4 regions of the Kroppenstedtia sanguinis genome follow, and region 3 is predicted to be linked to each of the others. Evidence: riboswitches for the same ligand, from Rfam matches in the RefSeq annotation. Region 3 holds a riboswitch; each other region holds the start of a gene.
The links. Region 3 has a riboswitch for S-adenosylmethionine ahead of JOD24_RS12935 (homoserine dehydrogenase). Riboswitches for the same ligand answer to the same signal wherever they lie in the genome.
Positions count from the first base shown of each region.

Region 1: another riboswitch for S-adenosylmethionine. It lies ahead of metH (methionine synthase); the one in region 3 lies ahead of JOD24_RS12935 (homoserine dehydrogenase).
Region 2: another riboswitch for S-adenosylmethionine. It lies ahead of JOD24_RS00785 (MFS transporter); the one in region 3 lies ahead of JOD24_RS12935 (homoserine dehydrogenase).
Region 4: another riboswitch for S-adenosylmethionine. It lies ahead of JOD24_RS06075 (methionine ABC transporter ATP-binding protein); the one in region 3 lies ahead of JOD24_RS12935 (homoserine dehydrogenase).

Region 1 covers NZ_JBNPXF010000008.1:89,410-92,796, reverse strand. The annotation lists gene JOD24_RS06885 (phospho-sugar mutase) at 4-1,719, shown strand; SAM riboswitch class I at 1,876-1,987, shown strand; gene metH (methionine synthase) at 2,063-3,387, shown strand, end outside.
Region 2 covers NZ_JBNPXF010000001.1:158,127-161,513, reverse strand. The annotation lists gene ssuE (NADPH-dependent FMN reductase) at 1-220, opposite strand, end outside; gene JOD24_RS00785 (MFS transporter) at 276-1,610, opposite strand; SAM riboswitch class I at 1,764-1,882, opposite strand; gene JOD24_RS00780 (FecCD family ABC transporter permease) at 2,068-3,096, opposite strand; gene JOD24_RS00775 (FecCD family ABC transporter permease) at 3,093-3,387, opposite strand, start outside.
Region 3 covers NZ_JBNPXF010000023.1:4,652-8,038, reverse strand. The annotation lists gene sleB (spore cortex-lytic enzyme) at 1-310, shown strand, start outside; gene JOD24_RS12940 (alpha/beta-type small acid-soluble spore protein) at 371-664, shown strand; SAM riboswitch class I at 776-887, shown strand; gene JOD24_RS12935 (homoserine dehydrogenase) at 978-2,267, shown strand; gene JOD24_RS12930 (cell wall hydrolase) at 2,418-2,840, shown strand; gene JOD24_RS12925 (spore coat protein GerQ) at 2,994-3,305, shown strand; gene JOD24_RS12920 (YtoQ family protein) at 3,358-3,387, opposite strand, start outside.
Region 4 covers NZ_JBNPXF010000007.1:58,032-61,418, reverse strand. The annotation lists gene JOD24_RS06080 (sugar transferase) at 1-380, shown strand, start outside; SAM riboswitch class I at 1,111-1,219, shown strand; gene JOD24_RS06075 (methionine ABC transporter ATP-binding protein) at 1,293-2,294, shown strand; gene JOD24_RS06070 (methionine ABC transporter permease) at 2,284-2,940, shown strand; gene JOD24_RS06065 (MetQ/NlpA family ABC transporter substrate-binding protein) at 2,959-3,387, shown strand, end outside.

The sequences.
Region 1 (3,387 bases), on a different contig from region 3:
GACATGACACGGGAACGTCAGGCGGAAGACCTGTTGGAGCTTTGGTTGAAGGATCCGGTGATCGACCAGGAAACCAAGGATGAGCTGTGCAGCATTGCACAGGATCCAAAAGAAGTGATGGACCGTTTCCACAAAGACCTGGAGTTTGGCACGGGAGGTTTACGGGGGCTGATGGGAGCAGGCAGCAACCGGATCAACCGGTATACCGTGGGGAAAGCCACACAGGGTCTGGCCCAGTATCTCTTGCAACTGGAGAACTCCCCTTCGGCAGTGATCGCCTATGACTCCAGACGCCATTCTGCGGAGTTTGCCTTGGAGGCGGCGTTGGTACTGGCCGGAAACGGGATTCGCACAAAATTGTTCAAGGAGATGAGACCCACCCCGGAGCTGTCTTTTGCCGTCCGATATTTACAGACGACGGCAGGGATTGTCATCACTGCCAGTCACAACCCGGCCCCTTATAACGGTTATAAAGTATACGGCAGGGAAGGAGGGCAGCTTCTCCCTGAGGCCGCTGCACAAGTCCTCTCATGGATTCGGCAGATCCACTCCTTCGCCGACATCCAAAAAATGACCCGCAAGGAAGCGGAAGAGAACCAGTGGCTGGAGTGGATCGGGGATGAGGTGGATGAGGCCTATCTGGAAGCGGTCACCTCCGTCAGCGTGCAACCAGAGGGAACAAGGCCTATCAAGCAACGACTAGGCATCGTATACACCCCGCTTCATGGAAGCGGGAATCTGCCCGTCCGGCAGGTTTTGCAGCGGACCGGGTTTGAACGGGTCTACGTTGTGAAAGAACAGGAGGAATCGGATCCCCTCTTTTCCACCGTGGAAACTCCCAATCCGGAAGATCCGAAGGTGCTTGCAAAGGCGATCCGGCTGGCGGAGCAGATGGAGGCAGATCTGGTGATCGGGACTGACCCCGACGCGGATCGGATCGGGGTTGCCATCTCAGACGGAAAAGGAGGGTATACCCCTCTGACGGGAAATCAGACTGGGGTCTTAATTTTTCATTACCTTCTCTCCACCATGAAGAAAAGGGGAACCCTGCCGCCTAAGGGAGCCATGGTCAAAACTGTGGTCACCGGGGAGATGGGAGCCCGGATTGCACAGATTTACGGTGTTGAGGTGTTTAATACCTTAACCGGTTTTAAATATATTGGCCAAAAAATCGAGGAATTCAGGCGAAGCGGAGACTATCAGTTTATTTTCGGATATGAGGAGAGCTGTGGCTATTTGGCTGGAACCCATGCTCGGGAAAAAGACGCCGTGGTGACGGCGATGCTCCTCTCCGAAGCGGCGGCGGAGTATCAAAGCCAAGGAAAAAGCTTATATGTAGTCCTGGAAGAATTGTATCAAACCTATGGTTACTTTGCGGAGGGCATGCAAACCCGAACATTGCAAGGGATGGAGGGGGCCCGGAAGATCCAGGAGATCATGGCGGACTGGCGACAGAATCCTCCTCAGAGAATCGCTGGTGTTCCCTTGCTTGGCATGGAGGACTTTGCACAGGGATTATACGGGCTCCCAAAGGAAAACATGCTTAAGTTTCATCTCCCCGAGGGGGCCTGGATTTGTCTGCGTCCATCGGGTACGGAACCGAAAATCAAGATCTACTTTGCCACCATCGGATCCTCCGCCCTCGAAGCCTCCCAACAGTTGCAACAGTTGATCCAAGGGGTGGGGAGGCGCATTGATGAATATTTGAGAGGATGCTAAGGAGCGGAACGTGGAAGAATAGGATCCCCCCTCATTGAGCGAATCCACATGCCTGGATCAAACTAGATATTGACAAGGATGAGTCGATTTATTATAGTTAACGGAAACTTAGGGATTGATGATTTACAATCAATCCTCACAACCGAATACTTGATTCTCTTATCAAGAGAGGCGGAGGGACTGGCCCGATGAAGCCCGGCAACCTACTGTGCATTTTGCGCGCGGTGTGGTGCCAATTCCTGCAGAGTAAATCTCTGTCAGATGAGAGACCGAATTGGAAATAGCGGACCTTTCATCTCAGAGAGATGGAAGGTTTTTTACTTTTCTGAGGGGTGAACTAGGGATGACCCGCACAGTTGGAAAAAAACCGATCCAGCAAAGGCTGAAGGAGAAGATATTGGTTCTTGACGGAGCGATGGGCACTCAATTGCAAGGGGCAGCATTAATAGCAGAAGATTTTGGAGGGGAAGAGTACGACGGTTGCAACGAATACCTCAACTTGACCCGACCGGACTTGATCCGGAGGATTCATCGAGAGTATCTGCAGGCCGGAGCCGATGTGATTGAAACCAACACCTTTGGGGCGACCCCGGTGGTGCTGGCGGAGTATGGGTTGCAGAAACAGGCAGAGGAGATCAACCGGCAGGCGGCGAGATTGGCAGTAGAAGCGGTCGCAGACTACACTACGCCGGATCATCCTCGTTATGTGGCGGGAGCTCTCGGTCCCACTACTAAGACCCTCTCTGTCACTGGGGGAGTCACCTTTGATCAGCTGGTGGATTCCTACCGGGAACAAGCCCAAGGTTTGATTCGAGGAGGAGTCGATCTTCTGTTGCTGGAGACTTCCCAGGATACCCTCAATGTGAAGGCGGCGGGAATCGGGATTCGGCAAGCCTTTGCGCAATTGGGTAGCGAAGTGCCCCTGATGATCTCCGGTACCATTGAACCCATGGGAACGATGTTGGCAGGGCAAAACGTGGAATCCTTCTATCTGTCCATTCAACACTTAAATCCCCTGACCGTAGGGTTGAACTGCGCCACGGGTCCGGAATTCATGCGGGATCACCTACGGACTCTTTCCGGGCTGGCCCATTGCGGAGTGAGTTGTTACCCCAATGCCGGACTTCCCGATGAGGAGGGGCACTACCATGAGACTCCACGAGGCCTGGCACAAAAACTGGCTGGATTTGCCGAGCAGGGTTGGATCAATGTGGCCGGGGGGTGTTGCGGGACGACGCCGGAACACATCGAGGCGATCGCGGAAACGCTGGCGGACAAGGAGCCCCGTCGTTGCAATCCTGCCCATTCCCCTGCGGTATCCGGGATTGAACCCCTTTTTCTGGAGGAGGATAACCGCCCGATTCTGGTAGGTGAGCGGACCAATGTGATTGGCTCCCGCAAGTTTCGCGACATGATCCGCGAGGGGAAGTATGAGGAAGCTTCCGGAATCGCCCGGCGGCAAGTGAAGGGAGGGGCCCAGGTGATCGATATCTGTTTGGCGGACCCAGACCGGGATGAGCTGGAGGATATGGAAGGGTTCCTTCAGTTTGCCGTCAATCAAGTGAAGGTTCCTCTGATGATCGATTCCACGGATCCCCAAGTAATCGAGGGGGCCTTGAGGTATTCCCAGGGAAAAGCGATCATCAATTCCATCAACTTAGAAAACGG
Region 2 (3,387 bases), on a different contig from region 3:
CGATCATCAGCCCGCGAGCCTCTCGGATAGAGGTTGCCAGAGCTTCAATCTGCGGGCTGTCGAAGCGTGCGTAGACCAGATCCTCCGGCGCAAAGTTGCGAACCGAAATCCGCGTAGTGGATAACCCTTCTCTCTCCACTAGATAACATAGGAATCTAAGGACGCAGTCGGTTCTTGAATGTTCCGACGGGCTTCCCGATAGGGCTATAATTTCACTCATTCTACCTTCACCCCAGTATTTTTTAACCCGAGTTGCCTCAGGCAATTTACAAACTTTAAGTCAAGGAGTCGCGATAGGTTTCACGAGCAAACAGCGTGGCAATCAGACTGAGCACTCCCAGTACAGTCAGATAAATCGCAATGGGCCAACTCTCCCCATGAAATCCCGCCAATAGGGAGGAAGCAATGATCGGTGACAAACCGCCTGACAAGACGGCTCCGATCTGATAACCGATCGAGGCTCCGCTCAGTCGCACCTGGGTGCCGAATAGTTCGGAGTAGTAAACAGCCTGAGGACCGTAGATGGCATCGTGTAAGATATTCAATCCGAGCACCACGCCGATAGTGATCCAAAGGACGGAACCGGTGTCCACCAACCAAAAAAAGGGGAAGATGAACAACATGGATGCGATCACCCCAAATAGATATACCGGCTTGCGCCCGATCCGGTCAGATGCATAGGACCACAGGGGCAGAGTGATCAAGCCGACGACAGATGAGATCATGATCGCATTCAATCCGACAGAAGAATCCATCTGGAGTGTTTCCGCGAGATAGCTGAGCAAAAACACACTATAGATGTAGAATAATGCGTTCTGCAACAATTTCATGCCGATCGTCAATAACAACGGTTTTTTCTCCTCACGCCATACCGTCCGCACCGGATGAGTGTCCACCTGAGGCTGTTCCGCCCGCTGTTTTAAATACACTGGTGACTCACTCAGTTTCCAGCGGACATAGACTCCGATCAGAACGAGCACTGCGCTCAGCAGAAAGGGAAGTCGCCATCCCCAAGCCAGGAAAGCCTCCTCGGACAATTGGTTGGAGAAGAGAGAAAACACCAGTGTGGACAAGAGCAACCCCACCGGCACTCCCAACTGAGGAAAGCTCCCATAAAATCCGCGCTTCCCAGGTGGAGCATGTTCCACGGTCATTACCACGGCCGCCCCCCATTCCCCGCCGACTGCGAAACCCTGAATTAAACGGAGGAGACTGAGCAAAAGCGGAGCGCCGATGCCGATCGATTGGTGAGTGGGCAGCAGACCGATTAGAAAGGTGGCCGCCCCCATCACGAGGAGGGAGAGCATCAGAACGTTCCTCCGTCCCACCCGGTCCCCGAAATGCCCAAAAACGGCGCTTCCCAGCGGACGAGCAATAAATCCGACGGCATAAGTGGTAAAAGCTGCGATGGTACCGTACAGCGGATCAATAGTGGGAAAAAATAAGGCGGGGAAGATCAGAGCAGCGGAGGACCCGTACAGATAGAAGTCATACCACTCGATACTGGTTCCGATAAAACTGGCCCAGGCCACCTTGCGATACTCTTTGGATTGGATTTCATTTTCTGCTCTTGGCTCGGAAGCCTCTGTTTCAACGACTGTACTGCTCAACCGAATCCCTCCTCACATTCATAACTAAACGCATGTGTTTAGTATGTTTTATAGATAAAATGAACATCCTAGGTGCGAGAGTTGCCCGCATCCCACCTGATCGGAACTAAAAAACCTCTTCCTAAGGAAGAGGTTTAGTTGTAATTCCGCTCTTCCTTATCTTCCAGACCCTTGCAGGCCTGCTGGACTTGGCACCTTTTTATTCGGATCAAACGAATAAAGGTTGCCGCGGGATCATCGGACCAGATTCCTCCCCCGACTCGTGATAAGGATGTTCTGATATGAATTTGTGATTTAACCCTAAACGAAAACGACTGTTCTGTCAAGATAAATTATACTAAAAAGAAAAAAGGGGATTCAGGGCTGTTGATTAATCCTGGTCCCGATCGGTACATCGGAACGGGGGTGAACACGATCTCCCTATCCAAAACAACCCGCCTGGAGGATTCCATATGACTCATCTCTCTCCCCAGCGATTCGTCCTTTTGAACAACAGATAGAGAAAATAAGGCGCACCAATAATCGATACGATCACTCCCGCAGGGACCCCCTCCGGCCCGACCAAGTTTCTTCCGATGGTATCCGCCGTCAGCAATAGCCAGCCACCGAGCAACAGACAGATCGGCAAATACAATTGTGCCCGATGTCCGATAATGGCTTTGGCCAAATGAGGTGCCATCAGGCCTACGAAGGCGATGCCTCCGGTCACCGAGGTGGCTGCAGCCGCCAAGGCGACCGCCGCCAGCAAGAGAAGGAGGCGCTCTCGGTTCACCCGCAACCCTACTCCAATCCCCACCGGTTCATCCATGGAGAGGAGATTGAGCGGGTTCGATTTGACCCAGACAAAAGGGACCAAGATCAAGAGCCACGGCAAAATCGCCCACACAAAGGGCCAATCGACTCCCCAAACGGATCCAGCCAGCCATTTCGCGATAAAATCCACTTTTTCCTGTTCCGCTGAGGAGATGAGGATGGTCATCACCCCTGAGAGCGTGGTGGAAAATCCCACCCCAATCAGGATCAGGCGGATCGGTTGCAACCCAGTACGTTTTTCGTAAGCCAGCCCATAAATGATTAAAGACGTCACCAACGCCCCCACAAAAGCGATGAAGGGAATGGCATAGGCAAAGTTCCCCACCTCCAGCGGGGCAAATAAAAAGAAGACGGCGATGGCCACACCGGCACCTGAGTTAATGCCGATTATCCCCGGATCCGCCAGATCATTGCGAGCCACCGATTGTAAGACTCCGCCGGACAAGGCGAGAGCCATCCCGGCCAACAGGGTGATCAGCAGACGAGGCAGGCGAAGGGAAAAGAGGATGAACTCTTCTTTAAAACTCCCTTGACCGAACAAAGTGGGAATCAGACGATCATAAGATAGCGAAGCGGGTCCCCACCCCATGCTGATCCATGCTGTGAGTACAATCAGAGCAAACAGCATATAAATCCAATACTTTTGCTTGCGACGCGTGGAAGTTGGGATCACGAGAACGCCCGACCCCCTTTACGGACAATGACGAGAAAGAAGGGAAGTCCGATCATAGCGATGATCGCCACCACCGGAGTTTCATAGGGAGCCTGAAGCGTTCGTCCCAGTGTGTCCGCCAGTAACATAAAGGTAGCCCCGATGATAGCCGCAGAGGGAATGATCAGACGGTAATCCGCGCCCACGATGGCTCGTACCAAATGGGGAACCACCAGGCCTACAAAAACCAAGTTCCCAGCCAGTGATACAGAGGATCCTGCCAATAAAATGGTGACAACAAAGAGAATCCCT
Region 3 (3,387 bases):
AGCTCGTGGGGAACCCTACAAAGGACAGGTAGCAGTAGCTTCAGTCATCATCAACCGGATGCAGTCCGATAAATTCCCGAACACCGCTAAGGGTGTCATTATGCAGAAGGGAGCGTTCACAGCAGTGGACGATGGCCAAATCTGGATGAACCCGGATAGCGATGCGAAAAAAGCGGTGGAAGATGCCGCCAAAGGTTGGGACCCTTCGAGTCATGCCCTGTATTATTTCAACCCGGATACAGCTACCTCCAAATGGATTTGGAGCCGTCCACAGATCCACAAAATCGGAAAACACATCTTTACTAAATAAATGATGGCAGCTGTCCTGAGGGACAGCTTTTTTCTTTGGGGAAGCTAAGGGAGAAAGGAGGTGAGCTTCATTTCACGGAGACGACGGAACCGTCAATTGTTGGTACCGGAAGCGCGAGAAGAGATGGATCGTTTGAAAGCATGGGTGTTGAAGCAGCAGACCGGAAAGCAGGTCCAGGGTCCTGTGGATGCAAAAATGGAAATGGCCCGGCAAGCAGGGGTTTCATATCGCCCCGGAGGATCCAACGGGGATATGAAAACCTCTGAGGCGGGTAAGATGGGTGGACCAGTGGGTGGGCAAATGGTGAAAGAACTGGTTCAAATGGCCCAAGAAGAACTGACCCGTCGAAAGTGAATGTAGACGGTCCCCTGAAGGGGGCCGTTTTAGGCTCATGGAAAAAGGTTTGACACCCGGATCACTCCTGTTACATAATAGACTCTAATTACAATCGAAAACGGATTCTACTCGTTATCCAGAGTGGTGGAGGGACTGGCCCGATGAAACCCGGCAACCCGCTTGCGCAATTTTGCAGGCAAGGTGCCAAATCCTGCAACGCCTAAGCGTTGAGAGATAGGGAGTGGGATGAATTTCGGCGATATTGATCCGCTGCGGTCCACCCCCTCTCCATCCTGAGGGGGTTTTTCCATTTTCAAAGGAGGAATCGGAGATGAAGCGAATCGGTGTAGGGCTGTTGGGGTTTGGCACAGTCGGCGGCGGTGTTTACAAAACGTTGCGAAGCCAAGAGGATGTGATTCTGAAAAGAACGGAAACGTTATTTGAGGTCCGATCCATTCTGGTGAAAGAAAAGGAGAAGGAACGTTCAATCGAGGGAGTGCAACCGTTGATCACCACGGATTTTGACCGGGTCTTGGAATCCGGGGTGGAGGTGATCGTAGAGGCCATCGGTGGAACGGAGCCAGCACGGATGTATGTGGAACGAGCGTTGGAGGCGGGGTGCCACGTGGTGACCGCCAACAAAGAATTGATGGCCAAACATGGGGTGCAACTGGAGCGCTTGGCTCGGCACCATCAGGTTCAAATTTTGTATGAAGCCAGTGTGGGAGGCGGCATCCCTGTATTGGGGACGATGGGATATTTCTTGAAGGCCAACCGTGTGCAACGGATTACGGGAATTCTCAATGGGACTACCAATTATATTTTGACTCGGATGGCCCGGGAAGGAGCCTCTTTTGAGGAAGTGCTGGCAGAAGCGCAACAGAAGGGATATGCCGAGGCGGATCCCGCAGCGGATGTGGATGGATTTGACGCTGTCTACAAATTGGCGATTCTTTGTCGACTCGCTTTTGAGACACAGGTTTCGGTGCAGCAGATCCTCCGAGAGGGAATTCGGGACATTACACCAGAGGAGTTGGAACTTGCCCAAAGGCTGGGTTATGTCGTAAAGCTGTTGGCGACAGGTGAACAATACGGGGAGAAAGGACCGGTCAGTCTCGGCGTGAGCCCCTCTTTGTTGCCCATATCCCATCCTTTGGCCGGGGTAGAAGGTGTGTATAACGCGATCCATCTGGAGGGAGATGTTGTTGGGGATGTGACCTTGGTGGGACGGGGAGCCGGAGAGAGGCCAACTGCTAGCGCAGTGGTGGAGGATTTGAGCAATCTGTTTCGCCTTCCGTCTCCCAAGTTGCCTTTGTCGGATTCTATGCTTCTGCCTGCAGGGGAAGCAGGGGGAAGCCGATTTCTCTTTATGAAGCTACGTGAAGGGGAGGTGCCAGAACCGGAGAAGTTACGCCAAAAACTGGAGAGGATAGGGCTGGAGGTGGTGGACGTTGTCTCTGCCCGTGGCGGGGTGGCTTTCATCCTGCGCCGTTGGGACCCTTCCCATACCTCGGTTGTGGTGACGGAGCTGGGGCTGGAGCTTTCCCAGATTGTCTCCCGCCCCGTCCAAGGCGGAGGTCTTTGTCAGGAGCAGCAACCGGAAATGGAGGGTGTCGTCTGAACCCTCCATCCTTTGGAGTGGGGGGATTACAGAGACAGGGACTCTCAAATGAACGGACTCCTCATTTGATTTTAGGATCACGAAACCGGCGTTGCCGGTTCTTTTTTTATGAAAATACGAATAGATGTGGAGGAGAATGAGGTGACAGCGATGGCCAGAATCCGGACGAATAGGAAACAGACCGCATTGTTGGGACGTTTGATGCGGGCAGAAGCGGAGGGAGAAGGGGAAACAGGGATGATCCTGGTGGGCATCGTCGGAGTAAACCGAGTGGTTGCCGGATGTCTCGACTTTGAAGACATTCGGACCCTGCAACAGATGATCTTTCAGTCACCGGGAGGATTTGAAGCGGTGCAATCGTCTTATTTTTATCAAAAGGCTCGGGAGCGGGACATTCGGTTAGCCCAGCGGGTCATTCAGGGTGAACGAAGGGACCCGGCAACCAATGCCCTTTGGTTTTTCCGCCCGGTAGGCACCTGTCCTGGGACCTGGTATAACCAGAGTAACAGCGGACAATACAAGTCCCACTGTTTCTACATTCCCACCCCCCAGGAGTGCCCCGATGTCTATTAGGATGTGTTGAACCTTTTGTCACACAGTCTTCCCCTTCTCAATGACGAGACACGCCTGCGTCTGGAAACAGGGTTCCACCAAGGAATAAGAAAACCTTTACCCCGATGTCCAGTCCCAGATGGGGATTTATAAAGAAGGAAGGGAGAGAATTCGATGTATTATTGGCAACAACCGCCCTTTTACACTTCTGCCGCCAATGAGACCCCTCAACGGCGGACAGAACGAGTGTACACGGAAGATGTTTTGAATCGAAACATCGGGAAAGAGATCACTCTGCACCTGACCTATGAAAACAATAATCAGTGGAATGCGATGGTGGTCACAGGAGTGTTGCGGGAGGTGGGACGGGATTTCCTTTTGCTTAGGGACCAAAAGACAGGAAAAGATATGATCTTTATGAATATCAATATTGACTATTACATTTTCGAAAGTGGGCCAGCCAATCTAGCCCGGCCCCAAAGATGAGTCAGTTCCCCCATGAAAAGACACCGGTTCCTGGAAACCGGTGTCAGCTGATTCATTCCAAAATGTAGGCCAGGGCCTCCAA
Region 4 (3,387 bases), on a different contig from region 3:
CGGAGAAAAACGGACCGCAATGGGCGGCCAAAAATGATCCCCGGGTCACACGCGTCGGAAAGTTCATCCGTAAGACCCGGATTGATGAAGTTCCCCAGTTGATCAATGTGTTGCGAGGGGATATGAGTCTGATTGGCCCTCGGCCGGAGCGCCATGTCTTTACCGAGAAGTTTTCCCAGGAGATTCCGGGCTTCAAACAGCGCTTATCAGTGAAGCCGGGATTGACGGGATGGGCACAGGTGAACGGAGGGTATGAGTCAACTCCAGAGGAAAAATTCCAGTTGGATATGTACTATATCCGCAGTCAGTCCCTTGCCTTGGATATGAAAATTTTATGGCGCACGGTTTGGGTGGTTCTGTCGGGAAGCGGTGCCAGATAAATGGAACGGAAAAAAAGGGGGTTGCCACATAGGCAACCCTTTTGCAATGTTTATATGGAATGGGAATGGGAACAGAAGCATCTGAAGCATGGGTATGGAATGTGGCTCCCATTAGAACATCAGACGCAGGGACAGATACAAGAGCAACCACAGCGGGACACTCAAACACGCTGCGTTGAAAATGCCCAACCAAAAGGGTTTGCCAACTGCGGGTGAGTTCATCTGGGGCACCTCCCATACTCCTTTGATATCTTTATTATAAGAGATCTGCCGCCGGATTAGTGATTTTCGGCGCAAATGTAAAGTAAATGTAATCTCCCGAAAAACATCTGAAACAGTAGGCAGTGCGGGGTGAGGGTTGGTTCTGTTAGTAACTATATCCCAGGGCAGGCGTGTTGATTAGCCATATTTTAGGCAGGAACTAAGGTCAGGATGGTGGGGCTTTGATTCGCCTTTGCACCCATAGGGCACAAGTCTCGCCAGGGTCGCTTTCCGCTCCCGGGTCTCGCTATCGTTCTTTGCAAGAGATCGTAGCTATCTCACCATATCCTCGTCCCCTCAAGCCATATTTTACGATGGGGGGCAATAGGAAGAGCGAAAGGATCGTTTCGTTCCTATCATCCACTTTGGGATTAATCAACAGCCCTGATCCCAGGGAGGGAATATCTTCCGTTGACGTGATGGGTGGGTCATGATATCATCACATCTAACATTTGAATACATCGCTTTTCTCTTATCAAGAGAGGTGGAGGGACTGGCCCGATGAAGCCCGGCAACCGACCGATTTGATGGTTAAGGTGCCAATTCCTGCAGAACTTGAAGGTTCTGACAGATGAGAGGAAGGATCCGTGATCGCAAATCGGTCCTTTCCTTGTCTGAGGAAAGGACTTTTTATATGGGGTGGTGATGTACGTGATCCAACTGAAGAACGTGAGTAAATCCTTTACCCTGAGAGATAACGAACCGGTGCAGGCATTGACCGATGTGGATCTCGAGGTGCAAAAGGGTGAGATTTTCGGGATCGTCGGTCGCAGCGGTGCAGGCAAGAGCACCTTGTTGCGGCTGGTGAACGGACTGGAGACCCCCACCCGTGGAGAGGTCCGTGTGGATGGGCAACTGATCTCCAACCTTGGAGAGAAGGAACTGCGAGCCGCCCGTATGAAAATCGGAATGATCTTCCAACATTTTAATTTGCTCTGGTCGCGCACAGTCCGGGAGAATGTAGCATTTCCTCTTGAGGTGGCGGGCCGGCCGAAACAGGAAGTTCGTCATAAAGTGGATGCCCTTTTGGAACGGGTAGGTCTGGCGAACCGGGCGGAAGCTTATCCCGCCCAACTCTCTGGGGGGCAAAAACAGCGGGTCGGTATCGCGCGGGCTTTGGCGAACGATCCCCACGTTTTGCTGTGTGACGAAGCCACATCCGCTCTCGATCCGGAGACCACTTCATCCATTTTGGGACTACTCAAGGAGATCAACCGGGATACAGGCATCTCTTTGCTGTTGATTACTCACGAGATGAGTGTGGTGAAATCGATCTGCCACCGAGTAGCCGTGATGGATGACGGACGGATCGTGGAATCCGGGGAGGTAGACTCGGTGTTCAAACAGCCCAGTCATTCCCTGATCCGCCAATTTGTCCAACAACTGCGGGTGGAAAGGACGGGCGTACAGGACTCCCCTTCCCCTGGAAAGACCGTGATTCGCTGTGATTTTCCCCGCTGGGATCAAGTGTGGAAAATCCTGAGCCCTGCTGTCAGTAGTTCCCGGGTGACCCTCCGGAGCCTAGATGGGGAAGTGGATGAAAGCGGACGGATCTCCGTCCAAATCAGTGGGGAGCCGGGGGAAGTGAATCGTCTCCTCAACCAAATCGGAGAAGATGTGGAATTGGTGGAGGGGAAGGCACATGTTTCATGAAGTGGATTGGCCGTCCGTGTGGCAGGCCACAGGAGAAACTGCTTATATGGTGGGCATTTCCACCTTCTTTACGGCCCTGTTCGGGATTCCGCTGGGAGTCCTATTAGTGGTGACCGAGCGAGGAAATCTTTGGGATCAACCTTGGTTGCAAAAAGTGGTGTCTGCCATTGTGAATATCTTCCGGGCAGTTCCTTTTATTGTGCTCGTGCTGTTTCTGTTTCCCCTGGCACAATTTCTAGTGGGGACCAGTCTGGGGCCGACTGCAGCCACCATTCCCTTGATTGCCGGTGCCGCTCCTTTCTACGCCAGAATGGTGGAAACCGCCTTGCGAGAGGTGGACAAAGGAGTGGTGGAGGCGGCCAGATCTATGGGGACGACTCGCTTTCAGGTGATCAGACGCGTCTTGATTCCAGAAGCGATTCCTGCTCTCGTCTCAGGGCTAACCGTCACTTGTGTGACCCTGGTCAGTTTCTCGGCGATGGCTGGTGTGGTCGGTGGTGGCGGTCTCGGGGACGCCGCTTTTCGCTACGGATTCCAATCTTTCAACGATGGCATGCTATATGTCTGCGGGATTCTCCTGATCTTGATGGTTCAATTGGTTCAATGGTGTGGAGATTGGGTATCCCGTCGTTTGGATAAACGATAAAAGAACGGGGGAAACATGATGAGAAAAGGATGGTCATTGTTACTTTTGGCCTTATCTTTGGTCCTGGCCCTGACGGCCTGTGGTGGTTCGGAAACGGGAGGAACCGATGAGAAACAGATTCTCAAGGTGGGTGCCTCCCAGGTGCCTCACGCTGAAATTCTGAATCAGGTGAAGCCGGATCTGGAGAAAAAGGGGATTCAGCTGGAAGTGAAAGTGCTCCAGGATTATGTCACTCCCAACAAAGGGGTGGAAGAGGAGCAGTTGGACGCAAATTTTTTCCAGCATATCCCGTGGATGGAGACCTCCAATAAAGAACGGGGCTGGCACTTGAAGAAGGTAGTAGGGGTTCATATCGAACCGATCGGTTTATACTCGGAAAAGATCGATAAAATTTCCCAACTGAAAAAAGGATCCACCATCGCTTTGCCTAATGGAACCAGTGAGGTC